3 regions of the Paenibacillus germinis genome follow, and region 2 is predicted to be linked to each of the others. Evidence: predicted binding sites of a transcription regulator. Region 2 holds the regulator's gene; each other region holds the start of a gene.

Region 1 (11,264 bases), on a different contig from region 2:
CGATCTCTGCAACCACATATCATCGTAGACAACCGATTGGACGCAAGCGGTGAAGAAGGCGGAACTATTTTCACTAAAAATCCGCTCAGCTATTCGGGAGACTTTGCTTCACCGGAACAGATCATTCCGCCGCAAGGCGTGACGGATGACGAGGGCAATTCGCTTCCATGGGAAGCTTGTATCACTCTGAATAATAACTGGGGATACGCAGCCCAAGATTTCCAATATAAATCCTCAACTACCCTTATCCGGAAGCTGATAGAGTGTGTCAGCAAAAATGGGAATCTGCTCTTGAATGTGGGTCCGAATGCGCTCGGAGAGATTCCGAAGGAGTCGCTGGACATTTTGGCAGAGATCGGCAATTGGGTTCAGAAAAATGGGGACAGCATTTACGGCTGCGGGCAAGCCTACTTACCGAAACCTGAGTGGGGCAGGTATACGCAAAAGGGCAATCTGCTGTATGCCCACTTGTTTGAGGAAAGTGTAGGTCCCATTAACTTGAACGGGTTGGCTGGTAAGGTGAAGAAAGCAAGGCTGCTATCTGACGGTTCCGAGCTATTCCTAAGTCGTCCTTGGAATGCCGCTCAGTATCCGGATGATGCGTTCATTAGTTTCGCTAGACCTGAGCACTCCAGCTATCCGCTGCCGGATCAAAGAGCTACCGTTGTGGAGTTGGAGTTACTCTAGAAGGAAATAAATTAACATTTGACCGTGCCCGCATTCGCTTTTAAGATGATAGTAGAGGCTTACTATTTTTTTGGAAACGAAGGTGTATGGAACTTTGACTTATTTCCTCTGTTATTTACTGCTGATGAATATCATTACGTTCATAGAAATGGGACATGACAAGGGACAAGCCAAAAAAGGCGGGCGTAGAGTACCTGAAAAACGTCTTTTTATACTGGCTGCTCTCGGTGGCGGGATTGGCGGCTGGCTCGGTATGCGGGTTTGGCGCCATAAAACGAAACATACCTCATTCGTCATTGGCATGCCGCTGCTTGTTGCGCTAAATAGCCTATGTGTCATCATGGTCGCGATTTATATGTAGCAATAGCAAAAAATAGGAGACAGTTGCCGGCAGCGGCAGCTGTTTTCTTGTTTTATACAGGAGTCCTAGTCAAGTTTGCATGCGTTTACTCATAAGATAGGAGCATGACAGGTTATCGGAGGTGCGAACATGAGCTATCACCATTATGGCATCGATCCTGCGCTCGTAGAGCGCGTAAAGTTCAAGATGAAAAATCCAGAGATCAAGGAACGCATTAAAATGCTGCTGCAGGGTGTTACGAAGGCTGATTTACAAAATCATACCAAGGTTACGCGCTTAATAGGACTTGCCGCCGGCATTCTCGGTGAGAAGCTAAGCGGAAGCCAAACGAACCAAATTCTCGAGTTTATCCTAGCCCAAAAGATTGATCCTAACAATGCCTTTCACCTGATTAAACTATGGTCCATGTTTCGATAAACTAAGTAAAATGAGCTGAGCCGCTTACAGGGTTGAAGATACCCCATTAAGTGGCTTTTTTTGTTTCCAGAAAAATTTACTTGCATAACGAATACATGTTCGGTATATAATAAGTAACACGAATATATGTTCGCATATGGTGGTGAGAATATGAGTGTTGGTTCAAGAATTGAGACAGAAGAGGATGTTCACATTATCAAAGAATACACGCTGCTGCCCATTTTGCTCGATATGCTGGCAAGGGACATGGAGGAGCTCAAGGTTTATAAAGACAAAATCGTGTACAATCATATTCTTTTTTATCTCAGAGAGGTTGAAATGGCTATTTATCCGGAATTGCAAAGTATTAAGAGCCAGATGAAGAAACGAGATATTAAAGTTATCCATACCGAAATGAATGCCTTAGGCATTAACGTAGAGTACAAAGTCCGAGGCTACATTCATCATTTCACGATGCTTCGCAGCTTGGTCAAGGCTGAGCTTATGACCACGCTCATGAATATGCGGGGGGATTGCGGTGAGCAAAGATCGCCACGGCGGGACTAAGCGACATATACGTGTTGATTACGTAAAAGTGGACATGATTAAAGCATTTTGTTTTACCGCAAAAGCGCCTCGTGTTTTTCGGATCGATCGGATCATGGCTATACAGGAAGTGAAGCGCTATGCCTGAAAGGACGATTTTTCTGGTCGACGGCCAATCATTCTACGCTTCAATCGAAAAGGCCGCTCATCCTGAGCTAAAAGATAAACCGGTAGCCGTAGGCGATCCTTCACGCCGATCAGGCATCATTCTCGCGGCTTGCCCAGTCGCCAAGTTTCATGGAGTGACAACGGCTGAAAGGGTAGGTGAGGCGCTTGCTAAATGCCCGAATTTGAACATCATTCGACCGCGGATGCAAACCTACATTACCATATCCCTATTCATTACTGAGATCTTTGAGTCTTTTACTGATCAGGTTGAGCCGTACAGCATAGATGAACAATTTCTCGATGTTACCGGCTCTACTTCATGTTTTGGTTCTCCGGAAGAGATCGCACTGCAAATTCAATCTCGCGTGCTGCTATCAACTGGGGTCTGGACTCGCTGCGGAATCGGACCAACAAAAATATTGGCCAAGATGGCAACGGACAATTTCGCGAAAAAAAGGCCTGAAGGTATCTTCAAACTAGGCTTTGACAATATTGAATCTGATTTGTGGCCGCTGCCCGTACACCAAATGTTTATGGTCGCATCGCGAATGACTCGTCATTTTATAAGAATGGGATTAACACGATTGGTGACATAGCACGATTGGATTTGGCCGATTTCAAACGACGCATGCGTTGGGAGATGGGAAAGCAAAGCGATATTCAAGCGGAGTACTATTGGCAGACGGCGCGGGGCATCGATCCTAGCCCGGTCGTACCGAGTATTCGTAACAAACTGAAATCTATTAGCCATGGTAAGGCGCTGCGAAGCAGCCTTTATCGTAAGCTTGAAGATATTGAGGTTGTGCTTTTAGAGTTGGTCGTGGAGGTCTGTCGCCGCAGTAGGAGACATAGATACATGGGCCATGTGGTGACCGTTGGTGCAGCGGAGACCGATGGGGTACGGTCTACAGGGTTTAGTCGGCAGGTAACACTGCAGCAAGCTACTTCGCTCTCTCATGAAGTAGCGGCAGCAGTGCTCGGGATATTTCATAAATATTGGAGTGGAATGCCCGTAAGTCACTTGCATATATCACTCACACAATTGGTGGACGATAGCGTTTACCAGCTTACTCTATTCGAGGACCGTGAGAAAGCATACGGCTTGGAAAAAGCGACTGATGAAATCAAAGATCGATTTGGCAGCGCCGCTATTATGCGGGCATCCTCTTTATTAACGGCCGGAGTAGCACGAGAACGAGCGGAACAGATCGGAGGTCATTACAAATGAGCAAACTAGACGGTAATGAGCGTTGGAAATCAAAGATGCTACTCACCGAACATCAAGAGGAATATGAAAGTCGAAATGATCCCAAAAAAACGTCTCGCCCCACATCAGAGGAGCTCAATATGATTCGTGACTACATCTTATTACCCCACATGCTTACGATAGTACAAAAGAGCGTAGATGACATTAAGAGTAGTCCTAACCTTTTAAAGCAGCTTTATCTAGCAAGTGGTCAAGTGGTCATGAACAAAATAAGCAGTGACATGTATGATATACGGCGTGAATTGACTAAGCGTAACATAAAAATCATTAGTGACGAACATGCGGAATTGGTCGTGTATCACCGTTTTCTATGTCGAGGTTATGAGGATCGTTTTGGGATGACTCGTGATGTTATGCGTTCGGAAATCAGTGTCCAGTTGAAAAAATATATAAAAGAAATTATCGGCCGAGTAGCAAATGAAAAATAACCAGAAGAATGAAAGCCCGTGGAGAAATCTTCCTCGGGCTTTCGCGAATTGACGTGAGTAATTCTTTTTCTCATAATGGAGGAAGAATGTTGCAGCAGCTAAAAGAATTAGTTCTCATGTGGGAGAATCGTGCAAAGGAGAAGATGTGCACTAATGTGCGGACGCTATACGATCACTGTGACGCTAGAGGAGCTTATGCTTCATTATGATATTTATTACAAATATTCTGGAAGATACAGCCCCAGATATAATGTAGCACCTGGACAGCAAGTCATGGCTATCGTCCATGACGGGGAGAAGAATAAACTTGGTGAGCTGCGCTGGGGGCTCGTTCCAGAGTGGGCGAAGGATGAGAAACTAGGTTACCAGATGCTCAATGCACGAGCTGAGACGATCGCGGACAAGCCGGCCTTCCGCAAGCCGTTTGAGCGTAAGCGCTGCCTGATTCCGGCCGATTCCTTCTACGACTGGAAAGGGACGGGTAAGCATAAGCAGCCGATGCGTATTATGCTGCGCAGCAAGGACATTTTTAGTATGGCAGGACTGTACGACACGTGGACATCTCCGGATGGCACGCGCATTTCTACATGCACCGTCGTTACAACAGAAGCGAACGAAATGATGACGGATATTCATGAGCGTATGCCGGTCATTTTGCCGAGAGAGATGGAGGCAGTTTGGTTGGATCGCAGCATCACCAACACCAACACGCTACGACCATTATTGCAACCGTATCCGTCTGATCAAATGTTTGCTTACCCCGTATCGAGCCGAGTGGGCAATGTGCGTAACGACGATGAGCTATGTATCGAGCCGTTAAGCCTCCTCCTTTAGAGGAGGAATTGTAAGAGCAGAATGGGAGAGTTAACGACATGAAAACTCGCATGGCAATAAGCATCACACTCATATTTGCTATTGTATTTGGTGTGAATGGCTACATTGGTTGGCACGGCAGTGTCTTTTTATCGGACCAACTAGGTTCTTGGTTTCATCCTGGGCTATATTGGATTGTTTTCTGGGTTGTCGCCTTATCGTATTTATTAACATGGGTAAGCTCGCGGGTGCTGCCTGCCGGCGTGTCCCGACTATTAAAAATTATCGGCTCCTACTGGTTTGCCATCATGCAATTTGGAGTTCTGCTGCTGCCGTTTACTGATTTGGCGATAGGTGCATTCCATCTGGCATCCATTCCTTCAAGTACATACGTTCCGATTCTCGGTTGGATAAATGTAGGGATTATACTCATCGCTATGATTCGTGGTTCTTATAATGCGCGAAGCCCTATTATACGCAGATATGACATTACAGTTCCCAAAAAAGCGGGAGACTGGGAGCAGCTTCGCATCGCAGTAGCCTCCGACATCCATCTGGGCTCAATTGTCGGAAACCGCCATCTGCGTAAGCTTGTAGAGCAAGTCAATGGCTTAAAACCGGACTTGATTCTTTTGCCGGGGGATGTCATTGACGATGATATTAAGCCATTTATCCGCTATAATATGGGTAAAACCATGCGAGAACTGCAAGCTCCACTAGGGATTTATGCTGTGCTCGGTAATCATGAGTACATTGGCGGACATATTCCTGCCTTCGTGGAGCAAATGAAGCAGATCGGCATTCGTGTGCTCATGGACGAAACCGTTCATATCAAGGAACGTCTTTACATCGTTGGGAGAAAAGACAAAGCGGCCGAGCGAACGCCTGATGGACGTAAGGCGCTGGCTACATTGCTGGAGGGCACAGATCTCAGACAGCCTATAATCGTGATGGATCATCAGCCCTACCACCTAGACAAAGCAGCCGATGCTGGTGCAGATGTGATGCTATCAGGTCATACGCATAGAGGCCAAATGGCACCTAATCACCTTATAACAAGAAGGCTCTTTGAGCTTGATTGGGGCTACTTGCGCAAAGGTAACCTTCATGCTATTGTTTCCTCAGGTTTTGGTACATGGGGACCGCCTATTCGTCTAGGCAGCCGCTCAGAAATTATTGAACTCACCATTCATTTTAAAAGTAACGAGAGAGAAGAGGGTTAAGCAGCATGCAAGAGGCAGAAAGAAAACAAATTACACCCATAGAACTAGCTGCAGCTATGATGCAGTTTACAATGAAAAGCATAGAAAATAGCTGGGATACAATCAAACCGGTCGTTGCGGCCTACCTAAAAGAGCCCATTTTATCCGAGTCTAAAGAAGACGAGTTATTAAGGGAGATATACATAGCAGCTTTAGCGTTAGAAATTTACTGCATTCCTCATGCTTTCGATGCAGACGTTGCACGTCTCGTCAGCTTAGGGATGGGGGAAGTAATGGGTTCAAACAACTTGTCTGAGCATCAATTATCGGAATCCATCAGTCAGCACTATCTTCCGCGTTTGGAAGCAGTCAACGCAGCTGCTCCCACGGACCTGGCGCTAGCACTTGTCGAAGAAGCTGCTACAATCCTCTACGATCGATTAGAGCTTCCGCTCAAGCCAACCGATCGGGTAAACAGCCTGTTGTGGGTCAAGCTATTTCCCTTTCTTGTCCAGCTTGTAGGGAAATGGCCGATCCTTTTTACAAAATTCGAAGTGAAGCAAAAGTCCTCTGAAATAACAGAAACATAATCAAGGAATCAACATGCCCAAGTCTACGGAAATGTTGTCTCCTCTTGACTTAAAGGTAATAATTACGAATAATAGAAGAGAAATCAATTATGAGCAGGTTAGAAGCATTTGCAATCATACTGCTTGGCGGAGGTAGAATGAGTATGGCAACACACCAAAGAGTTACCGTGTATGTATTATCCGGGTTCCTCGGAAGCGGAAAAACAACCTTATTAACGAAGGCAATTGATCATTTTACCGAAGCGGGACGTAAACCCGCGGTCATCATGAATGAGATTGGTGAAGTTAACCTGGATGGGCAGTTAATTGCCAATGAAGTACCGATGTCCGAGCTGCTGGGCGGCTGCATTTGTTGTTCGAGCCGAGGTGATCTTGCGACTGCGCTCAAAGAACTTGTAACTGAGGAACAGCCTGACCTGATTTTCATAGAATCCACAGGTATCGCTAATCCAATGGAAATCATTGATGAAGTAACAGATGCTTCGCTTATACTCCCAGTGGAGCTCAAAGCAGTCATCACCGTAGTAGATGCACCGCAACTGCTGGAGCTAAGCCGGACAAGCCGAGGCAAGACCTACCGGCTTATGCAGGAACAAATCCGTTGTGCGAACTTACTTTTACTGAACAAGGCAGACCTATTACAGGAAGCGGCGCTTCAGGAAGTAGATGCACTTGTACGCGAATGGAATCCATATGCATCTGTACACTACACCGTGTTCAGCCAAATCGACATGAGACTCATCGAAATGCTGGAAGAAGAGCAAGGGCAGAAACAACATCTTAACGCAAAACATAATGACACCGACCATGATCATGCGAACGACAATCACCATCATCATTCTCACAATCATGTGATGGCGTATACGCACTTTTTTGAGCGGGCAGTAGATAGCAACGCATTCGAAGAATTTGTCAGTAAGCTACCGCAAGAGGTTTACCGTGCTAAAGGGATTCTCAGTTTTTCCGATACCTCAAGTCGGTTCTTATTCCAGTACGCCTACAGAGAAATGGATTTCGTCAAAATCACTCCCAAAGGCGATGTGCCGGACGTTGCCGTATTTATAGGAGAGAATTTCTCCAAAGACGCAGTCCGAACAGAATTGCTAAAACTGGAATCCCTATCCGAGGTAGCTGCTAAATAAGCAATTCAATGCCAAAAGAGTCCCAGCGATCAAGCTGAGGATTCTTTTTTATATAGTCTTAGTAACAAAAGGGTTGGATATAGCCTAAGGGGATACTGTAGCCACTATCCCTTTGGCTCAGATAGTAGGGAAGCGTGTGATTAGGGTTACTTGTTACGTGGGTCATACCTATTTTCTAACGGAGGACTATGATCACTATCCCCTTGGCTCAGGTGTTGAAGGAAGGAGGTAAAGGGAAATAAAGGATAGTAAGGAGAGTAAGCGAGAGTAAATAAGAGTAAATAAGAGTAAATAAGAGAGTGAATGGAGAGGATGGAATGAAGAGGAAAGAAAAGAAAAGTTAATAAGAGAGCGAGAGGAAAAGATGGAAGAGTAAATAAGAATAAAAAAAGTAAAAAGAGAGTGAGAAAGATGGAAGAGAAGAGAGTGCTTAGACCATTATTTAAATAATTTATCATTAATTGCCTAACGCTTGAGTAGTATCCTATTACTTCTCACCTACTAAGTATGCCCGCTATCCCCACTATCCCTTTGACTCAGGCTACAGTAAAGTAGTAAGGATATAGTAATAACTAAAAACTCCCTTATGTATTCTGCTTTGGTATATCACCAAAAAGCCTAGTGAACATTACCTCAAATAGCTTGGGGGTTAGTGCAAAACTAATTATCTTTCAAGATAGGACAGCTTAAGGATACATTGTTATACTCTTGCTGTTAGGCGGACATAGGCGTGTTTTCGGGATTGAAAGAGATTAACTTGGCATGAGGTACTGTACATAAGTGGGTCAAATGCTGAAAGATGGGTGCTTCGTGTAAAGTGAGATTTACCTTATAGCAAAACTCATCCAGGTAATGTTGTAGATACTTTTGGCCAATACCATGGAAAGTGTTGTTAATAGATTTACCGGCCTGTGCAGCGATTGCAAGGAGAGTACGAAATCTCTTGGAACTAAAGCGTCCAGTAATAAATTCAATGCTGCTTGTATGTGATTCTATATGTTGTTGGGTGAAATCCAATGTCGCGGAGCGTTGAAAAAGCTTTTCTTTACATGTATTTTAGGGACAAGTTTGAGTTTGATATAGGAAGGTTCGCCCTGAATGCTAAGGGAGGATCCTGCTAGAAGATAGTGTTCTTGTGGATGGTTGCGGTAGTAAGGATTATATGGTTTTCCATAAACAGCTGAGTTTACTTGAACGATACCCGAGAGCAATGTGCGTTGGTCTGCTGTACTTATGGCGTGACGAATTTTGTGGAGAATGAGCCAGGCTGTTTTGTAGGTGACACTAATAATTTTGGAGAGCGCAACAGCATTCGTGCCCTGCTCCGTGCGCGATATCAGAAAAATAGCTGTGAGCCATTTATGTAAAGACGTGCGACTGCCTGCCATTATAGTTCCAGCTGTAAGGGATGTTTGGTGATGGCATTGAAGACATTCATAAAGAGGGAGTCGGCGTGTACTTGTTATATAGGCATGCGAATGCCCACAGTGAGGACAAGAAAAACCGGAGGGCCATTTCGTTGAGAAAAAGAAATCTATACAGGTTTCTTCAGTGGGGAATTGCTGCTGAAACTGCTCTAGGGTGCTTGGTAAATGAAAGTTCGTCCCCAATAAGACACCTCAATTCGATTAATTATAGAACATTTGTTCTATTTTATTATATCGAATATTTGTTCTTATATCAACTCTAATTTCTACTTTCTTTTGTATTTTTAAGTATGAGGGTGAAATTATTAATCAGGGCATTGTGCAGTAACAATTAGTCATAAAATAGGCGGAAAACGGGTACAGGGGATTATGGAAGTTAGTCAGGAGATTTAAATGAAAGTCTCAGCAAAAAGAGTTTAATCTTATGGTTTGGGTATATGATCAAAATGAGGATTATGGTTCGTGGAAGGACTTGTTTTTGAAAGAATACAAGAAGTCGGTGATTAAAATAATATTTCAAAGTATGAGAGTCATAAATTCTATCGGATCTGAGCGCCGATTTAGAACAAAGAATTCGGTGGATATATAAACATAATGAGTGATGGGGATAGTGTCTATAAACGAGTTTGAAGTTGATGTATAGTTGAATGGATTTCCTTTTTATGGAAATTAGTTGCTAAGAGTAAGGTAAGAAGTAAGAAGTAAGAAGTAAGAAGTAAGAAGTAAGAAGTGAGAAGTAGAGGTATGGGTTAGGGCTGAATGCATGTTGGTTAAGTAAAGAACAATAGAGCAATTAGAATTAAGAACTTAATCTAACAGGAACAGGAACATTGAATATTAATAGGACAACCGCCCGCGAGGTGAAGAAAAAACCGTCAAGGATCATGAAGAGTGGTCCTGACGGTTTTTTGGTTTGGTTGTCGTTAGTTGTGCTGACTAGTTAAGCTCTTTGAGCGGTTCGAAGTTTGGGTATATATACGGTGAGTCGGGGGTTGCGGTTTTTTCGATTTGGGTTGCTTTGATGGTGAAGATGTCGTTTCCGTTGTAGCTGCCGTTTTGGATGGTTCCTGTGACTTTGACCCACATGTCTTTGGGGTAGCTTTGAGCGGTCGGGAAGTCAATCATGACTCCGTAAGGGGTAGCATCAGCGGAACAGCAGCTTACAGCAAAGCGTCCGACGACGAATTGGCTTTTTGACATGTTCTCTTCGCGGTAGACGAAGCCGGTGAGTTCGATTTTTTTGCCTATGAAGTTGTTTTTGAAAAGGTCAATGGACGAAAGGATTTCCATGTAGATTTCTGGCTTTACGACGATGGTGTCTTTTTTGTAGAGGATCATGCCGATTTTGGAAAAATCTTCATCCCACTCGTTATCAGCGTGGAACATCTTTTGGAGTTCGGCATCAGATTTAGCAATTGTGGGAGTCTCGGCACTAGAAGCAGGAATAGGGCTGATAGCTGTGCTATTGTTCACAGGTGGAACTGTTGTGGGACTTGGAGCAGCCGCAGTTGACTGGTTGGACGTATTCACTCCTGTTGAGGCGCCATTGTCGGTGATCAGGTCTGTATTTTGTTTGGCTATACTAGATTTAGCAGCAGAGAGATTCATCCCTTTGGCAGCTACCATAGCACTACTTAATGCTGTATTAGGCAGCAGAAAGCCGATTAACAACGGCAGAATCAGCAGTCCGTAAGCAACTGTATTGCGCAAGGTTGAGCGAGAAACTGGTTGTTCACATTCGCAGGAAACTGGTTTGCCCCAGTAAGCACGCAGTGCCATATAGCCTTGAAAGCAGGCGATGATGTAAAGGATAACGGAGGCGATTTTGACATAAATCATCATACGCGGAGCTATGTAGTATTGAAGGGCATCTGTCTTGGTGAGGATTACGATATAGCTGGAAAAACCAAGCAAAATTATCGTACGAAAGAAATAATGAAAGCTAATTAATCGGACTTCGCTCAAGTCAATTCCTCCTAGATTGTATGACTTTAAAAGTTAGAAAAGCGTTCCAAAAGCAGTGAACAACCCAACACGGTGATAAGAATTAATACCGAAAGCAGGAGTACGAATTTGGATTTGAAAACGGAAAGCATCATAAGTGTGCTTTTGAAATCAAGCATAGGGCCGAAGACCAGGAATGTAAGCAGTGAACCGGATGTAAAAGACGTTTGAAAAGATGAGGCGACAAAAGCGTCTGATGTGGAACATAGAGAAAGAATATAGGCGAAGCCCAT
Region 2 (11,264 bases):
AAAGCCTAATTTTTTATTATGCGAACAAAAACCCAACAGTGCTGGACTTAACGTCCTAAGCAGCCGTTGGGTTTTTGTTTCTTTCATATTATCCGTTCGCAATAATCGGTAAAACATCTTGAAGACGGGAAACCTCATACACAGGAACGATCTCATCTCCACCTTGAAGCCCATGATGATTAATCCAAATATTGCGCATACCTACACTGCCAGAACCAAGGATATCGGTTGTCAATTTATCTCCGATCATGATTCCTTCCTCAGCTTCTATCCCAAGTAGTCCCAGAGCATGGTTGAAAATGGATGCCGCTGGCTTACCTACACCAAATTCACCGGAGATCACAATATGATCAAAGTAGTGTGCGATATTTGGGACACCTGCTAATTTTTCCTTTTGCAAATCGGGTGAACCATTCGTTAACAACAACAATTGATAGCTGCCTTTCAAAGCGTCCAACACTCGGAACGTTTCCTCATATACGTAAGGACGGCGTCGGCGTTCTGCTGGAAATAGTTCTCCAAGCTTATACCCGAGCTCACGATCCTCGATCCCCAACGCCGCAAGTCCTCTTGTCCAAGACTCCGTACGATATCCTGGCGCTAGTTTCTCAAGCTTACGAAAGTTCTCATTCTCACCTTGTGTGAAATTTGCCCATAAGCCTTCGAAGGGATTAATACCAATCATTTTCGTAAATGCAAAAGTTTCAAAAGATTCATATAAAGAACGTGCTTCTTTACGAACAGAAGCTTCCAATTCTTCAGGATTCACGGTTGCGTGCTTTGCAGCTTCAGCACATGTCGCTTCGAAAGCTTCCTGCACGCTGCGATCATCCCACAGAAGCGTATCATCTAAATCAAAAAGTACGGCTTTCAACGTCATCATTCATTTCCCCTTTTGAATGTTGTATCTATATGAGCAGCGATTACTCTTCGTCCGTAAACTTGATGGAATCAAGTTGAACTTTAAGATTGCCACGGAATGCTTCTATATACTTCTTTCTGAGTTCATTGCGTTCATCGATTTCCGCATCAGTTAAGCCAACTGTTTTCGCTTTACGAGCAAGCTCGTTAATACGTTCGATATTCTGTTCCATGTTGTCACTCATAATGATCCTCCCAGTCAAAAATTCAATATGAGTACTACTTTGCCATCCCTATTAAGGAATGTCAAGAGACAACAAAAAGAGGCATAGGAACATGTCCAAGCCTCATCATATTTAGAGTCTATTAAAAATAGCATAGTGAAATTATGGAAGCAATAAAACCTGTCCTTCTTTCAGGGAGCTGGTGGTTAAATGATTGATTGTCTTTAATTTATACATGTACGAACGAACGTTCTCACCACTTTTTTTATGAGTGGAAGCAATATCCCAGAGTGTGTCTCCTCGTTGAATAACGACTTGATCTTGTACGACAGCTTTCGGAGTAATGTTAATAGGTTTCACGGAAACTGGAGTTGTTGCGTTTGCAGCCCCATCCCCTGCATAGGCTTGAACCATAGCACCAAATGAAAACACAGTACCAAGAATAACTGCTAATAGAATGAAGCGAACAATCGCTTTAGTGTAACTAGAATTAAATGTCATCCCTTTGGATGTGCTAGCAGATCTATGAGGTGCGTGTGTTGTGTTAGTGTTTGAATAAGCCATATACATGAGTAATCATCTCCCAAACATTTGTTCTGGTATTAGAATAACACGAACACATGTTTGAGTCAACCATTTTCTCGAACTTATGTTTGTACGAACTCGGGTTCTATGTTATACTTTGGGTAATGATTCCCAGTATTGGAGTGATAACTATTGAGTAAGATTTCGCAGCGTCAACAAGCTATATTGGAATTCATTAAGAATGAAGTGAAAGATAAGGGGTACCCGCCTTCCGTTAGAGAAATCGGCGAGGCTGTTGGACTAGCTTCTAGTTCTACTGTACACGGTCATTTGGAGCGTCTTGAGAAGAAAGGTATGATTCGTCGAGATCCTACAAAACCTCGTGCTATTGAAATTCTAGGCCTTGACGGTGCTGAAACGCATTTCGCGGTTTCAGTAGCTCGCGTACCTCTCGTTGGTAAAGTAACTGCAGGTGTTCCTATTACAGCAACAGAGAACATCGAAGACTACTTCCCTCTTCCTGTCAGCATGGTAGGAGATAATAATGTGTTCATGCTTAGCGTCATGGGTGACAGTATGATCGAAGCTGGTATTCATAATGGCGATTATGTCATCGTAAAGCAGCAGCAAACCGCTAATAACGGAGACATTGTTGTTGCAATGACGGAAGATGATGAAGCAACGGTGAAACGCTTTTACAAGGAAAAAGATCATATTCGTCTTCAACCGGAGAACTCTGCATTGCAGCCTATCCTCTTGAAACATGTTACGATACTAGGCCGTGTCATTGGTTTGTTCCGGGATATGTAACAGCCCTACAGCCCTTATTCTACTACAATACCAATGAGAAAGAACCGAGAGGACAATAGTCCCCTCGGTTCTTTTCGATGTAAACAGTTTTTAAATTACATGGAGCGATGGAGCAAATTGAGAAACTTAAAAGATAGTGGGGCAACCGATCCAAATATAGATATTCAAAGTTAATGAAATGGGCTTTAATTCTGTCATAGCCAAAAAGGTTGTACTGTGGATTCAGATAAGAGTCTCTAGAGACTGCTATTACGTGATAAAGTTTGCATTTTGCGGAAATAGAAGCTTCTAGAGACTTCTATTCGGTAATATTTGGCCTTATTTGATTCCACTTTAAGGAATAGGAGTCATTAAAGACTTCTATTCTTAATATTTCCACACTTTTGGACAAATTAGCGGTCTCTAGGGACTTCTATTTTCTATTTTCTATTTTCTATCTTCTTTCCTCTAGCTTCTATCCTCTATCTTCCATTTTCCTTCTGCCATCTTCATCTGCTATCTTCACTTTATCCACTGATAAACCCAGAAGTACTTCTATTCTTGAAATTAAGCTAAATTCCCCCTAATTTATCAACTAAAATGCAATCGCCCAATTTCCACGACGGAAAATAGGTTCAATGGTGCCATCACCAAGGACACCATCGATCTCAAGATCAGCCGTCCCGATCATGAAATCCACATGAATCAAACTGGCGTTCCCACCTCGAGCTTTCAGCTCTTCACTTGAAAAAGATACGCCATCCTGCAAATTGATCGGGTAGCAGCTGCCTAAGGCCAGATGGCAGGATGCATTTTCATCGATGCCCGTATTGTAGAAAATGCGGTCAAGATTAGAGATCGGCGAGTCAAAAGGTACAAGAGCAACTTCTCCCAAATACCGTGCACCCTCATCCATATCTAGCAACCTAGCTAGATGCTCATAGCCGACTTCCGCCTGATAATCCACAACTTTCCCGTCCTCGAACTTGAACGAAAACCGATCCACGAGCGCACCATTCACATTTAATGGCTTGGTGCTCGACACAGTCCCATTAACACCTGTTCGCTTAGGCATCGTGAAAACTTCCTCGGTCGGCATATTCGCTACGAATCGTATTCCACTTGCGTTCTCCGTATCTCCGCCAAGCCAAATGTGGCCCTCCGGCAGTTCAACTCGCAAATCTGTTCCTGCCGCTCGATATTGAAGCGCTTCATATTGCTTCCCATTCAAAACGCTGCGAACGCGCTTCAATTGATCCATATGAACTCGCCAAGCCGCTACCGGATCATCTTCATAAACACGATTTATCCGGAAAATTGCTTCCCACATCGCATCGATCCGCTGTTCTTCAGGCAAATCTGCATACACTTTGGATGCCCACGCCACCGTAGGCGCTTTGATTAAGCACCAACTGAACTTGCTTGTTCTCACATATTGCTGATACTTTGCTCTAGCTTTAGCCATAGCTTTGGATGCCCTAGAAATCATGCTCGCATCAATACCCGCGTACAAATCAGGATCCGGGACTTTGATATTCAGTAAAGCTCCACCGTTTTCTACAAAGCGTTCTAACATATTCGTATACCACTCTGGGTAATAATCTAGAGCTTCATCATGGGCATGTTCGAATCTACTGCGAGTAATCACATCATCCTGCCAATGCACTTGGACAAAATTCGCCCCTGCCTCATAGGCTTTCTTTACAATAAGTCTAGTCAATTCTAGGGATTCTATCGGCGACTCTATCATCAGATCCTGACCTTTGTGGAGGTTAACCCCTACTTTGATTACAAGTTCAGCATACTTTTCCAAATTCATTTGAAAGTTGTCCATCATTCTCATGTTCTCCTTCGCGTGAAAAAGCCCATCAGTTCAGAAACATTCCTGAAGGCTGACGGGCTTTTCGTATCTAATTGTTGCATCAAAATCAAATTCAACTTGCTAAGTGATTAATAAAGGGATAGATATTGATCTCTTTCCCATTGGTGAACTTGTGTTCTATACATATCCCACTCGATTTCTTTAAGTTCATAGAAATGAGCCAAAGCATGTTCGCCAAGTGTATCGCAAATCACATCATTGCGAAGCAGCTCGTCCAACGCTTGTTTCAAGTTCAATGGCAAAGTAGGAATGCCATCGCTCTCTCTTTCCTCTTCAGTCATCACATAGATGTTACGATCAGTAGGAGGAGGAAGCTGCATTTTGTTCTTAATGCCATCCAGTCCGGCAGCAAGCATAACAGCAAGAGCCAAGTAAGGATTAGCAGCCGGATCCGGGTTACGAACTTCAACGCGAGTGCTTAAACCGCGGGATGCTGGAATACGGATCATTGGACTACGGTTACTTGCCGACCAAGCTACATATACAGGCGCTTCATAACCAGGCACAAGGCGTTTGTAAGAGTTAACAGTAGGGTTCGTAATCGCAGCAAAAGAACGTGCATGACGAAGTACACCCGCCATATAATGTCTAGCCACATTACTTAAACCTAATTTATCGTTCTCTTCATAAAAAGCATTTACATCACCTTTGAATAACGATTGGTGACAGTGCATACCAGAACCGTTCATACCGAACAAAGGTTTAGGCATAAAGGTCGCATGCAGACCATGCTGTCTAGCAACGGTTTTGACAACGAGCTTGAAGGTTTGAATTTGGTCAGCCGCTTTAATCGCATCTGCGTATTTAAAGTCGATTTCATGTTGACCTGGCGCTACTTCGTGGTGGGATGCTTCAATTTCGAAGCCCATCTCTTCAAGCGTCAACACGATATCGCGGCGACAGTTTTCGCCCAAATCCATCGGAGCCAAATCGAAATAACCACCTTGGTCATTCAGTTCCGTTGTTGGATTGCCTTTTTCATCCGTTTTGAACAAGAAAAATTCTGGTTCCGGACCTACGTTCATAGCCGTAAAGCCCATCTCTTCGGCTTGTTTCAACGCATTTTTCAAGATAGCACGCGGATCTCCTGCGAATGGTTTGCCATCTGGCATATAAATATCGCAGATTAAACGTGCTACTTTGCTTTCGGTTACCCAAGGGAAAATAACCCATGTATCCAAATCAGGATACAGATACATATCAGACTCTTCAATACGTACATAACCCTCAATGGAAGAACCATCGAACATCATCTTATTGTCGAGAGCTTTTTCTAGTTGGCTATAAGGAATTTCTACGTTCTTGATGCTTCCCATCAAGTCCGTAAATTGCAAACGAATGAACCGAACATTTTCTTCTTTGGCAATGCGTATGATATCTTCTTTGGAATAGTTGTTATTGTAGCTCACGTGTGCATTCTCCTCTCAATTTACAAGCGATTAAGAAATGCTATTTATAAAATCTGGAAAGCTGACCTTGAATCAGAGAAACCTGATCAGGGCGTTTACCTCCGCCAATCAACTGCTGCTTAAGCATTTTGTGCAGTTGGGAATCGGTTAATTCTTTACGCTTAACTTCTGTGTGTTCGTTCAAAATCGTTGCATCTTCTGAATCTTTATCGACAGGGATAAGTACCTGCTTGATCCCAGCGATGTTCACACCTTTTTCAATTAAATCTTTAATTTCAAGAAGTCGTTCTACATCATTAAACGAATACAGACGTTGATTACCAGCCGTTCTAGCTGGAATAATAAGTTCATGCTGCTCATAATAACGAATTTGTCTTGCGGTTAAATCGGTCAGCTTCATGACGATCCCGATCGGGAATAACGCCATATTTCTACGTATCTCATCACTCATGCTAATCACTCCTGGTCAGTAAATACCTCAGTCTTATTGTACCTTTGTAACAAGAATGTGTCAAGGAGTGTCAGGTTTGTTCACAGTCTTAATTTTTCACAACAATCCCTTGTCTTCCATATGTTGGATTGCTGTTAGTACCCCTAACTTACAGTGTGAGTAGGTGAGACCGCCCTGTAAATACGCGATGTAAGGCTCACGAATCGGCGCATCTGCGGACAGCTCCAGACTGCCGCCTTGGATGAATGTCCCGGCCGCCATAATGACGGGATGCTCATAGCCGGGCATATCCCACGGCTCCGGCACAACGTGCGAATCCACGGCAGCCGCCTTCTGGATGCCCTGCACGAACGTGATCAAGTGATCCGCCGACGTGAAGCGGATCGCTTGGATCAGATCCGTGCGCGGCGTTTGCCATCGCGGATGGCTCTCGAAGCCCAGCTCTTCGAACACCGCGGCGGCGAAGACCGAGCCCTTGACAGCTTGCCCCACCAAGTGAGGGGCAAGGAAAAGCCCTTGAAACATCGCTCGTGTGGCGCCGAGCATGGCACCAACTTCGCCCCCAATACCGGGGGCGGTCAGTCTGTAAGCGGCGAGCTCCACAAGGTCGCGCCGGCCGGCAATGTAGCCTCCGGATGGGGCGATACCGCCGCCGGGGTTCTTGATGAGTGAGCCGGCCATGAGATCGACGCCAACCTGCGTCGGCTCCTGCAGCTCGGTGAACTCGCCGTAGCAATTATCGACGAAGACGATCAGGTCCGGGTTCACTTCTTTGACAAATCGGACCATTTCTCCGATTTGCTCCACCGTGAACGAAGGCCGCCAAGAGTAGCCGCGCGAACGCTGTATGCCGATCACCTTCGTGTTCGGCTGAATGGCAGCCGCGATGGCCGACCAGTCCGGCGCTCCATCCTCCGTCAGCGCAACCTCGTTGTACGCGATACCAAAGTCCTGCAGCGATCCCATACCATCGCCAGGCTTACCAATGACCTTATGCAACGTATCATAAGGCTTACCCGTTATGTAAAGTAGATGTTCGCCTGGTCGCAGAACACCGAACAAAGCTGTGCCTATCGTGTGCGTACCTGAGACAAAGTGCGGGCGTACAAGTGCTGCTTCGGCTCCCATCGCATCCGCATAGACAAGATCGAGCACCTCTCTGCCACGATCATTGTAGCCATAGCCTGTCGAAGAAGCAAAGTGATAATCGCTTACCTTATGTTTTTGGAAAGCGCTAATCACTTTCCATTGATTAAGATCAATCGTTTTCTCAATCTGGCGAAAAGCGCTCTCTATTTGGCGTTCAGCGCTCTCCATTAATGCCATAACTTTATCCCCGAATTGCATAATTAGTAAATCTCTCCCTCACTATCTTGAGCCTCTTGCTGAGCATGTTGATCATATGCCACCAATTGATAGGCCAATTTGACGTAATCATCCTTGTTCACACGGACCTTGAACAGCATATCTTCTCCGTCCACATCCGTCTCTAGGACATCGCCAATTCGGTACATAAGGGAAATGATGTCTCCCTTGTCAGCTGGAATACGAAACTCTTTGCTCTCACCCATCAGCTTCTCTTGAATGGCAATTCGCAGTCGTTCCAGATCATCAGGGTTGTACGCACTGATTTTCAGAAACTCACCTTCAGTCGAAAGCATTTCCATATCATCTTGCGAGCAAAGATCTATTTTATTGAAAACGGTCAGCTGTTCTTTTTGATGCGCGCCTAGCTCTTCTAAAACCTCAGCGACAACGCGCATTTGCTCATTTCTCATATCTGTTGAACTATCTACGACATGAAGGATCAAATCGGCCTCATTGGCCTCTTCCAGCGTAGCACGGAACGATGCAACAAGATCATGAGGCAGATTCTGAATGAAGCCAACTGTATCTGTTAGAACGATCTCTTTGCCGCTTGGCAATTCCATCGTCCGCGATGTTGGATCCAGCGTTGCAAACAACTGATTCTCAATATAGACGTCCGCTTGTGTCAATTGTTTCAATAATGTTGATTTCCCTGCATTCGTGTAACCAACAAGGGCAACTTGAAACACACCGGTCTTCTTACGGCGTTCACGATGCAAAGTCCGATGACGAACAACCTCTTCTAACTGCGCCTTCAGCTCGTCAATACGGCCGCGAATGTGCCGGCGATCGGTCTCCAGCTTCGATTCCCCGGGGCCTCTCGTCCCGATACCGCCGCCAAGACGCGACAAATTCTTACCTTGTCCCGATAGCCTTGGTAGCAGGTAGCTAAGCTGCGCCAGCTCAACCTGAATAATCCCTTCACGTGTTTTGGCACGCTGAGCAAAAATATCCAGAATCAACTGGGTGCGGTCAATAATTTTTACATCTAAGGCAGCTTCCAGATTACGGACTTGAGCACCCGATAGCTCTTGATCGAAAATAGCCGTATTCCCGCCAAGTTCCTCTAAACGAATTTTTAGCTCTTCAACTTTCCCTTTACCAATAAACCATTTGGAATCCTTTGTTTCTTTGTTCTGTGTCATCGTCTCCAAAACAAGTACACCTGCTGTCTCCGCTAACTTGACCAACTCTTGCAGCGAGTATTCCGCTAATAATTCATTTTTCTTCTGCTTCTGAGTGACTAGACTAACAAGCACCGCGCGGTCATCGATTTCTTTCTCAACCATATGTGAAGTTGTTTTCATAAGTTTGTCTCCTTTACGCTGCATTCAAACGAGCGAAATAGCCCCCATGTGGGCGTATTCCTTCATCATTGTGTAGGAAATGCTTGGGAAAGTCAATTTGCAGGTGCGGAAAATTCGATTATAACGGTGTTCACATCTGAAGACACAAAAATACCGAAAGACCATAGGCCTCTCGGTAGCTTTCCACCTATTTTAAGTAAATAAACTTTGCCCTAAATATGAACCCTTAGATGGAACACCCGGCAGCACAGCGAAATAGCCTCCACCCGTTGTGTCCGTATAGGAAAGCATTTTGTCAGGTAATTTCGGATTCGTCAATCTTTTCTGGATGGATTCAAACTGCGTTTGGATATTCCGATTGAAACAAACGAATAACAGACCAGCATTGATTCGGCCAACGTTATCGAGGTTATCCATGAAATTATACCCGCGGCGCAAAATGCGTTCACGCTCTGAATTCTCTCCCGTACGCGGATTTGAAAGGCGGATATGAGAATCGAGTGCTGTAACCTCCCCTTTGCTATCGTCAGCGAAATTAGGCTTGTCGAATTCTCCATGTCCATCCATCGGTGCTCCGGATACCTTCTGACGTCCAATAATCTCTTCTTGGTCCGAAAAAGGTTGTTGATCCCATGTTTCAATTCGCATATGAATACGGCGAACAACCATGTAAGTGCCTCCAGCAAACCAAGATGCACCGTCTCCCGCTTCGACCCAAACATTATTCTTCATAAATTGTTCATCTTGCAAGTCTGGATTAGCCGTACCATCCTTGAAGCCGAACAAGTTCCGCTTCGTCCCTTGGGACTTCACGCCCAACTGTCCGGTCTGCTGCCAGCGCAAATGAGCGACACCACGAGCAGCTTTGGAAAAGTTACGAATCGCATGGAAACAAACGATCGGGTCATCTGCACATGCCTGAATGACAATATCTCCATGTGTTAATTGATCCTGCAGCGAATCTTTATGGAAGATTGGCATTTCCGTGAGACCAGCAGGTTTACGAGAACGAAGGCCGAATCGATCAACACCATCTTTTTCGAACAAAGACGCACCAACAGCGAAGGTAATCGTTAATTTACCCGTATCGAGGCCCATTTGCTCCCCTGTATCCAACGGTGGGAATTTACCCTCCTGAGGCTCAGCCGCAAGAGGCTTGCCTTCCATGAGAGACGCTGCCATCTCGGTCCATAGCTGCAAAAGCTCCTTTAGCTCCTTCACATCCTGCGTGGTCACATCAAATGCAGCCACATTCGCAAAGTTCTGGGCCGGAGTCACAACACCGGTTTGATGAGCACCATAAAATGAGATGGTCTCATTCGCTGCGCTTGCGGTTGCAGTACCTAGTTGTTTGTTCGAAGCGGTAGGTATCACTTTCTGTGCCTTCCCAAGCAGATCCCCGATGACAACGCCTGCCGCACCTGCCGCAGTCATTCCTAAGAAAGCACGGCGATTCATTTTATCCCCCATACCGTTGTTCTCCTTTCCATTCCCTTATTTACTTAACGTTCCTGGCATTTTCACTAACGGCTCAGCGAATGCCTCCAGTTTATTTTTCAAATCGATTTGTTTGGCTTGTTCTATTTTGCTGAAATCATTCCAAGCAGCACCAACTGGTGAAAGTGTATTCATAGTTTCGATAACCGTAGCTAAGCTTTTGCTTATTTTCTCATCTAGCGCCGCGTCTTTCTTCTTCAGCTCACCTTTAACGAGATCATAGATAGCTTGCGCGCCTTCAACGTTAGCACGAATAACAGGTATAGTGGCGCCACTCCAGCGCTCTTCTTCACCAGTGATTTTCTTGGATTGCGCTTCTTCCATCAATTCCCCAACACCAGCGATAAAATCAGAAGGCTCAATGGTAGTGGATGCAATTGCTTGCTGCATTTTCTTGCCGTCTTCTAGTAAACGTGAAGAAAATGCTTCAGCTTCCTTCACATTCTTTTTAACAAACAACAAATACTCTATACGATGATATCCCGTGAACTCAGGATCCTTTTCATTCTTAAAATCATCCACACGAGCATCCATGACACCATCCAGCTCGCTAAAAGCCTCAATAATAGGCTCAATTCTCTCATAAGGCATCCGTGATTGTCCATAGGATTCTTGTGCCTTTTTCAGATCACCGCTCTTTACAGCAGCATCCAGCTGTTCGAGTCCAGCGACTAATTGTTTCCCTTGTTCTTGAACATATTTATTATAAGCTATAGCAGCCTCTTTCAGCTCTTTGGATGCCGTGATGACATCTTTATTAACTGCACCTTTATTATCAGCGAGGGAGGTGCTGAGCTCCGTAATTGCTGCTTTCAAATTATTATTGAGTGCAGTTAATGTCGCATAATCCAGCTTGTCTTGTTTCAATCCTGCTTCTAATGGAGTCAGAAATTTCTCTACTTTAAAATACAGTTCTGGAAATTTCGGTTTTACTTCATCTTCGAAGCTAGC
Region 3 (8,041 bases), on a different contig from region 2:
AATCCGTTTGTTGCTCTCATAAGGTTAGTATAAAAATCAATGAATGTCGAATTAAAATGTGCGAATACATAATTTCTGTATACATACACGAGAAAATGAATTCAACCCCTTGCAATGTTACAAAACGTATCTTATAATCAATATATATACAGAATGTAACAACATACGACATTTTGAGCACTCAAAGGGGAGGAATATCATGAATTCGGATATAGTATATTGTATTCAATGTAGTTCGATTATAGGTAGAGGTAATTCAGATCAGATATTTAAGACGGGTTTCTATCATACAACAATTCCACTTTGTCTCTGCAAAACGTGCGTTTCCACGGAGGAGAACAGGTTAAGTATAGAAATTATAAGCAATTCCCATAAGTGTTATTCCGATTTTGCCTTGCCCTTGTCTTTCTAGTGAAAGGGTGGTGTAAGATCGTTTTTTTTTTGTTCATTTGGTAAACGCTTTCAAAATATATGAAAGAAAAGCCTTCCTCTTACGTAAAAAGCGGAATGGCTTTTTTTATTTTATTGGAGTAAATGCTTATGCGCACTATAGTCAATCTGCTGCTTTTCGAGGAAGCTAGTCAAGCTCTTATAGTCGCGCCTCGGTGTTGCGAGAATGTAACCTTGAATACAGTGGTCACGCGTTACTTCACTTGCATGCGCCTCCAGGGCAACCTGTCCAATGCGAGCTGCGATAGAATGCTTAGCAATATCTCTAAAGGCTGTTGGTACAGGTGATACCAATTGATCGAGAAACGTTTTAGAGTCTTCTGTCCATAAGTGCCGCGAACTGTCTACGTAGTGATTTTGCCAATCCAGCTTCGACTTACCGTCTTCCTTGGGCAGCACCTTTAGGAACTTCCGAAACATAAAATATCCGCCAATGGACATGAACAAAAGCAGGACACATACCCAGAAAATGATGAACCACATGAAAAAATCATTAGCCATTTATTTGTCACCTCACTAGCCTGCATCAATATATCATAAGAATTATACCTTATTTCTAGATTTCTTGCGACAATCCTAGTAAAATAGGAAGGTAGTAGATGTAACTACTTTGGTCTTCCATACCTTAAGTAGTTGCGTAGTAGACATACAAAAAGGAGTTAACCATTATGCCCAAAATTGGCTCACACGTTTCGTTCTCAGATAAAGGCTTGTTAAATGCAGCAGAAGAGGCAGTCACATACGGTTCTTCCACATTTATGATATACACTGGTGCCCCGCAAAATACGCGCCGTAAACCGATTGAGGATCAATTTATCGAAGAAGGTAAAGCAGTCATGGAGAAGCATGCGATGAACGAAATCGTCGTACACGCTCCCTACATTATTAATCTAGGTTCTTATAAAGAAGATACCTTTGAGTTAGCCGTGCGTTTCCTTCAGGAAGAAATTCGTCGGACAGACTACATTGGCGTTCGCAGTATCGTTCTTCACCCTGGGGCTTACACGGACAAGGATGCGGAGTATGGCATTGCCAGAATCGCGGAAGGTCTGAACGAAGTACTTGCAGGGGTTAAAGATACGAATGTGAACATCGCGCTGGAAACAATGGCTGGCAAAGGGACGGAGATTGGCCGCAGCTTTGAGGAATTAGCTGAAATTATGGAACAAGTAGAGTTTAACAACAAATTATCCGTTTGTCTGGACACTTGCCATATTCATGATGCCGGGTATGATATTGTGAACGACCTCGATGGCGTTCTGCATCATTTTGACAAAGTAATCGGTCTAGAAAAGCTTGGTGTTATTCACTTGAATGATAGTAAAAATCCTCGCGGAGCCAGCAAGGATCGTCATGCGCCGCTTGGTTCAGGCTGGATTGGCTTTGAGGCTATGAATAATGTTGCCAACCATGAGAAGCTGCAGCATTTGCCTATGATTCTTGAAACTCCTTGGATCGGTAAAGAAGATAAAACGCAGCGTCCGATGTACGAAGCAGAAATTGCACTGCTCTCAGGAAACCTCAATGGACGTTTTGGCGGTGAATTCTTGGATCATGTAGAGCGAATTGACTATTTGTTAGGCAAAAAAGAGATTCATTTCCGTGATTTCGTTCTGAATACATGGGAATTATTGAAAAATGATGCCAAAGCCAAGAAAGCGGACGGACGTGAGCCGCTGGAGCGTTTGTATGATATTCTACATGAAGAGAATCTCTTCTCTGATCTAAGCGAGGAGCAGATTAATCAACGATTGATCGTTTGGCTCGCAGGTAAAGATATACTCAAGAAAGCATAATATAGATAAACAGTAGACTAAAAAGAAAGCTTTCTTACAGAAAGTTAAAGCTATTAGGGGGATTAACATGGAACAGGGAAGTACGAATAACTCATTGCGCAGGGAGAGCGTGATGGTGAATAGGGCAAGAATGTTGATCTCGTGTCCGGATCAGCCGGGAATCGTCGCGGCGGTCTCACAATTTTTGTTTGAATATGGTGCGAATATCGTGCAATCCGATCAATACACAATGGATCCTGAAGGCGGCATGTTTTTCATCCGGATCGAGTTCGATTTAATGGAGCTTGGGAGCCGAGTTGACCAGTTGAGAAAGGATTTCTCTGTCGTTGCGGACAAGTTCTCCATGGATTGGAGCCTTTCTCTTGCTAGTCAGAAGAAGCGCATCGCTATCTTCGTATCGAAGGAAGATCATGCTTTGCTTGAGCTTCTTTGGCACTGGCGCGCGAGTGATCTTAACGCAGATATCGCGATGGTCATTAGTAACCATCCGGACATGCAGTCGCTGGTAGAGCCTTTCGGAATTCCATATCACCATATTCCGGTTACCGCGGATACGAAGGCTGAAGCCGAGCGTCGCCAGCTTGAAGTCGTTGGAGACAATGTTGATGCGATCGTATTGGCTCGCTATATGCAGATCGTTTCGCCTTCTTTTATTAAACACTACGCTAACCGTATTATTAATATCCATCACTCCTTCTTGCCTGCCTTTGTCGGCGGGAAGCCTTATGCGCAAGCCCATAATCGTGGGGTGAAAATCATTGGGGCTACCGCACATTATGTGACGGATGAACTGGATGGCGGACCTATTATTGAGCAGGACGTTCAAAGGGTTAGCCACCGTGATAACGTCGAAGATTTGAAAAGAATCGGTCGACATATTGAACGGATCGTCCTTGCTAGAGCGGTAGCTTGGCATGTAGAAGATCGTATTATTGTGCATAATAACAAGACAGTTGTATTTAACTAGGGTAGATTAGGCTGTGTCCATTGCTGGATGCAGCCTATTTGCTAGTGACCGCTTAGGCAGATGATGTTTTAGCGGGTTATTGTGGCAAAGCCTTAAAGCAAATGGTACAATAATGCAAGCGATAGAAGTCACTTGTATGTACAAGTCATTGATTGACGAAAATACAGAAATATAGGAGGGAATTTTCGAATGACAGTAACAAACAAAACAATTGAACAATTAGCGGTCGACACGATCCGTACATTGGGTATCGACGCCGTTGAGAAAGCCAAATCAGGTCACCCAGGTATGGTCATGGGGGCTGCGCCAATGGCTTACGTGCTGTGGAAACAGCATATGAAGCACAACCCATCTAATCCTAAATGGGTCAATCGTGACCGTTTCGTGCTTTCTGCCGGCCACGGATCCATGCTTCTATACAGTCTGCTTCACTTGTGTGGATATGATCTGCCAATGGAAGAGATCAAAAACTTCCGCCAATGGGGAAGCAAAACACCAGGGCATCCGGAATACGGTCACACAGCAGGTGTTGACGCGACTACGGGTCCACTTGGACAAGGTATTGGTATGGCAGTTGGTATGGCCATGGCGGAAGCTCACCTGAGAGAGACTTACAATAAAGAGAATTTCCCTGTAATTGATCACTATACATATGCAATCTGTGGTGATGGCGATATGATGGAAGGCGTTTCATCTGAAGCGGTTTCCTTGGCCGCTCACCTTAAATTGGGCAAATTAATCATGTTGTACGATTCCAATGATATCTCGCTGGATGGCGAGCTTAATATGGCATTTTCCGAGAACGTTGAGAAGCGTTTTGAAGCTTACGGCTGGCAAGTGCTGCGAGTAGAAGAACAGAATGATCTTGCGGCGATTTCCAAAGCAATTGCTGAAGCGAAAGCTGACACAACGCGTCCAACTTTGATTGAAGTGAAAACGACAATCGGTTTCGGCAGCCCGAACAAAGGCGGCAAAGGCGGACACGTTGGACCTCACGGATCTCCGCTTGGCGGCGAAGAAGTGAAGCTGACGAAGCAAGCTTACGGCTGGCCGGAAGAGCCGGACTTCTTAGTTCCGGACGAAGTAAGAGCGCACTATGCAGAAATTCAAAAAGAAGGCGCTGCAGCTGAACAAGCATGGAGCAACTTGTTGAATGACTACATCAAAGCATATCCGGAATTGGGTAACCAGTTCAGCGCGGCAGTGAACAATGAATTGCCAGCAGGCTGGGATGCAGATCTCCCGGTTTACAGCACATCAGATAAGCCTATGGCGACTCGTGTTGCTTCCGGTAATGCAATCAATGCGATTGCACCTAATTTGCCGCAGTTGATCGGCGGTTCCGCGGATCTGGCAAGCTCGAACAACACCATGATCAAAGGCGAATCCAACTACAGCGCTAGCAACTATGCAGGCCGCAACGTATGGTTTGGTGTTCGTGAATTCGGTATGGGTACAGCGATGAACGGTATGGCTCTGCATGGCGGAGTTAAAATATACGGGGCTACATTCTTCGTATTCTCCGATTATCTGCGTGCATCGATTCGTCTTGCAGCTCTTATGCAGCTTCCGGTTATCTACGTTCTAACACATGACAGCATCGCTGTTGGTGAAGATGGACCGACGCATGAACCGGTTGAACAATTGCCAGCGCTTCGTGTCATTCCGGGCATCACTGTTATTCGCCCAGCTGATGGAAACGAAACATCAGAAGCATGGCGCTATGCGATTTCCCAAGCTAGGGGACCAGTTGCACTCGTATTGACTCGTCAAAACCTGCCGATTCTTGAAGGAACAGTCCAAGGCGCGAAAGAAAACCTAAGCAAAGGCGGATACGTAGTATCCGATGCTACAAATGGTAAGCCAGTTGCACAAATTTTGGCAACAGGCTCCGAAGTACAATTGGCAGTCGCGGCGCAAAAGCTTCTTGAAGCCGAAGGCATTAACGTTCGTGTCGTCAGCTTGCCAAGCTTGGAGCTGTTCGAGAAACAGTCCAAAGAATATAAAGACTCTGTCATTCTGCCGGAAGTGAAGAAGCGTCTAGCTGTTGAGATGGCTTACCCACTTGGTTGGGAACGTTACGTTGGTGACCAAGGATCCATCCTCGGTATCTCTACATTTGGAGCATCCGCACCAGGAGATTTGGTTCTCAAAGAATACGGATTCTACCCAGAAAACGTAGCAGCTAGAGTGAAAGCTCTATTGTCTTAGTTAAAAGTAGCCACAGCCCACCACCGCGTGGGCTTGGCTTTATTCTTATTCATTTTAGAGGGGGAACCAATCACCATGTCTAGCTTTGAAAATGTAACTGTATTAACGAAAGCTAATGTTTATTTCGACGGTAAAGTAACTAGCCGCACCGTTCAATTCGCCGATGGCACCAAAAAAACACTCGGCATTTTGCTCCCGGGTGAGTATGAATTCGGAACAGATGTTAAAGAAATCATGGAAATCCAAGCTGGTGAACTGAACGTATTGCTTCCAGGCAGCAGCGAATGGATTACCATTAGCGGCCAAGGTGAATTCACAGTTCCAGCCAACGCAAAATTCAAGCTTGAAGTGAAAACAGTTAGCGATTATATTTGCTCTTATATTCATGAGTAATTAAATAGGGAAGAGATATCCCTTCAGATCCCATACTTCTATCGGACATATTGTCCGATGATGTATGGGATTTTTTTCGCTAGAATTTATATGACGCACAGGATGGTCTACTGAGAAGTCGATTTTCAGCTTCTCAGACTCTGTTGGCGAGCTTCGGCTCGCAGAGCTCTCGCTGTAAGCGCGGTTTTCGCGCTTATTTGTTCGGGCGCTCCTGAATAAGCGCGTATTCCGAGCTTATTCAGCGAGGACGCGCAGGATGGTCTGCTGAGAAGTCGATTTTCGGCTTCTCAGACTCTGTCGGCGAGCTTCGGCTCGCTGAGCTCTCGCTGTAAGCGCGATTTTCGCGCTTATTTGCTCGGGCGCTCCTGAATAAGTGCGTATTCCGAGCTTATTCAGCGCGGAAGCGCAGGATGGTCTGCTGAGAAGTCGATTTTCAGCTTCTCAGTCTCTGTTGGCGAGCTACGGCTCGCAGAGCTCTCGCTGTAAGCTCGGTTTTCGCGCTTATTTGCTCGGGCGGTTCAGAATAAGCGCGTTTTCCGCGCTTATTTGTCTTTTGGCGGATTTATTTGGATGACCAGGGATAGAGGGAGCGGGTATCCATCTGCAGCACTTCTTCGATGTCGCTCATGCGTATCCATAGCTGCTGGATGCTTTGTAGAGCATCAGGTGGAAGCGCCATATGTCGCTGTTGAATTCTGGAGATGCTGACGCCGATGCATTGGGGGTGTCCTGGATTAATGACGAGGTCATCCAGCAGGACGGTAATTCCTGCTTCTAAGTCTGGAATTTCTTCCATTTTTAGCTGCTGAAATGGAGCGCCTAATGGAACGTACATCGAAGTTTTGTTCCAATCTAGCTCGTTAGGCCGAAAACGAAGCGCCATGAGAAATGGCTGGATGCGCTCTTCATGGAAGTCATAAAAAACAGTAAGTTTAGCCATCAGACGGTGCCCCTTTTTGCTTCAGATGCTCAAGCTTGTCCATGATAAGGCGAGTGGCTTCGGACCAATTGTCTGGATTGTATTTGCTAGCTTGGCTTTGTGTAAATAGTTGGTATTCATGATCTAAAATGCCTTGTAGGACGCGCCGTTGAATTTGTTCTATACGCGCTGCTGCAAGCCGATGGGTTACTTGAAATTCTTCGGAGAGTAGGGCAATCATTTCGTTCTTTTGCTCGGGCAATGGCAGTTTCTTAAGCATAGAAATGGGTATTGCCGCATAAAGCTGGAAAGCCGATGCGTCCTGCTCCTGCCAATCGACATAGCGATCTGGCATGATCATTTGGTTGCCGGAATGGCGAAGCACATGACAAAGTTCATGAAGGAAGTCTTCCCATTGCTCTTTGGCAGATAATCGACGGTCTACGTTGATGCTGAATTGTCCGTTATTTTCGACAGCCATGCTGCTTATATCCATCGCATAAACCCAAATATGCAATTTAGCGGCCAAATTGGTCATGCTAAGCTGGGCTGGCTCTGTGATATCATGTTGGAAATATAAAGCTTCGACCCATTGTTCCAAAGGGGTGGTTTGGTAGTGAGTGAACAGGACAAACACCTCGTTATAGGAATATATGTTCGTTTATTTAAGGTAAAGAAAAGCCCGTGAGGGCTTGGCTTTATTGTAAAAGGATACGTTCATCGATATGGCACTTAAGCCACTGTTACTGCTGACTATCTGGTTTGCGGGTCATCTGCTGCTCTTTGATGAAGTTCCAGAAGCGGAGCATTTCGTCTCGCTTCTCTTTAGGAGCGTTTTGGAAATCTTTAAAAAATAAGCTAACCTCGGGGTCATCGATTTCTGTAGCTTGAATCGGGTCAGAGGGTCCTTCGAGGGCCTCTTCTTCTGTCGGAGCAAACCCGGCAAGCAATAGAAGATCATCCTTCTCCGAGCTGGTAAGAGCATCGGCTAAGGCGATAACCGTTTCTCTGGATGGATTGAAGCGGTTATTTTCTATGGAGTGTATAAATGAATAACTGACACCGGATCGTTCCCCGAGCTCTCTAAGTGAGAAATGGTTCATCTTGCGCAGATCCCGAATTCGAATGCCAAATTGCACCATATCTTTCATCGCTTCATCACCTATCTCTATTGTAAATGGTTGTAGATATAAAAAACAAGAGGAACAAATAAAAATGTTTAGAATTTCAAAACATTTGTGTTGAATTTTAAAACGAGAAGGGCTATGATTTGTTTAGAATTTCAAAACACTAAATTTTAGGAGA

Evidence for each region. Region 2 encodes LexA, which represses DNA repair genes until DNA is damaged. Its sites were predicted from a motif close to CGAACATATGTTCG; they were not measured.
Region 1: the regulator LexA is predicted to act here: its motif matches at 1,585-1,598, upstream of GC102_RS04025 (YhjD family protein).
Region 3: the regulator LexA is predicted to act here: its motif matches at 7,383-7,396, upstream of GC102_RS18985 (ImmA/IrrE family metallo-endopeptidase).

Annotation. Positions count from the first base shown of each region.
Region 1 is NZ_WHOC01000019.1:349,515-360,778, reverse strand. Features, by position in the region: gene GC102_RS04040 (alpha-L-fucosidase) at 1-687, shown strand, start outside; gene GC102_RS04035 (DUF1294 domain-containing protein) at 758-1,048, shown strand; gene GC102_RS04030 (stage VI sporulation protein F) at 1,178-1,465, shown strand; gene GC102_RS04025 (YhjD family protein) at 1,616-2,011, shown strand; gene GC102_RS04020 (hypothetical protein) at 1,983-2,138, shown strand; partial or broken gene GC102_RS04015 (DNA polymerase IV) at 2,131-3,386, shown strand; gene GC102_RS04010 (YhjD family protein) at 3,383-3,853, shown strand; gene GC102_RS04005 (SOS response-associated peptidase) at 4,007-4,687, shown strand; gene GC102_RS04000 (metallophosphoesterase) at 4,726-5,889, shown strand; gene GC102_RS03995 (hypothetical protein) at 5,895-6,458, shown strand; gene GC102_RS03990 (CobW family GTP-binding protein) at 6,548-7,600, shown strand; gene GC102_RS40520 (transposase) at 8,315-8,617, opposite strand; gene GC102_RS39285 (hypothetical protein) at 8,593-8,988, opposite strand; partial or broken gene GC102_RS40515 (transposase family protein) at 9,073-9,210, opposite strand; gene GC102_RS03980 (TIGR03943 family putative permease subunit) at 9,964-10,992, opposite strand; gene GC102_RS03975 (permease) at 11,019-11,264, opposite strand, start outside.
Region 2 is NZ_WHOC01000045.1:215,813-227,076, forward strand. Features, by position in the region: gene mtnD (acireductone dioxygenase) at 1-9, shown strand, start outside; gene GC102_RS09360 (HAD family hydrolase) at 89-880, opposite strand; gene GC102_RS09365 (DUF896 domain-containing protein) at 924-1,106, opposite strand; gene GC102_RS09370 (LysM peptidoglycan-binding domain-containing protein) at 1,248-1,655, opposite strand; gene lexA (transcriptional repressor LexA) at 1,803-2,420, shown strand; gene GC102_RS09380 (aminopeptidase) at 2,995-4,233, opposite strand; gene glnA (type I glutamate--ammonia ligase) at 4,350-5,690, opposite strand; gene GC102_RS09390 (MerR family transcriptional regulator) at 5,731-6,141, opposite strand; gene GC102_RS09395 (methionine gamma-lyase family protein) at 6,238-7,458, opposite strand; gene hflX (GTPase HflX) at 7,491-8,816, opposite strand; gene efeB (iron uptake transporter deferrochelatase/peroxidase subunit) at 9,009-10,286, opposite strand; gene GC102_RS09410 (EfeM/EfeO family lipoprotein) at 10,311-11,264, opposite strand, start outside.
Region 3 is NZ_WHOC01000094.1:35,921-43,961, reverse strand. Features, by position in the region: gene GC102_RS19015 (DUF2621 domain-containing protein) at 523-951, opposite strand; gene GC102_RS19010 (deoxyribonuclease IV) at 1,119-2,246, shown strand; gene purU (formyltetrahydrofolate deformylase) at 2,314-3,213, shown strand; gene tkt (transketolase) at 3,403-5,424, shown strand; gene ppnP (pyrimidine/purine nucleoside phosphorylase) at 5,500-5,817, shown strand; gene GC102_RS18990 (hypothetical protein) at 6,380-6,757, opposite strand; gene GC102_RS18985 (ImmA/IrrE family metallo-endopeptidase) at 6,750-7,274, opposite strand; gene GC102_RS18980 (helix-turn-helix transcriptional regulator) at 7,480-7,887, opposite strand.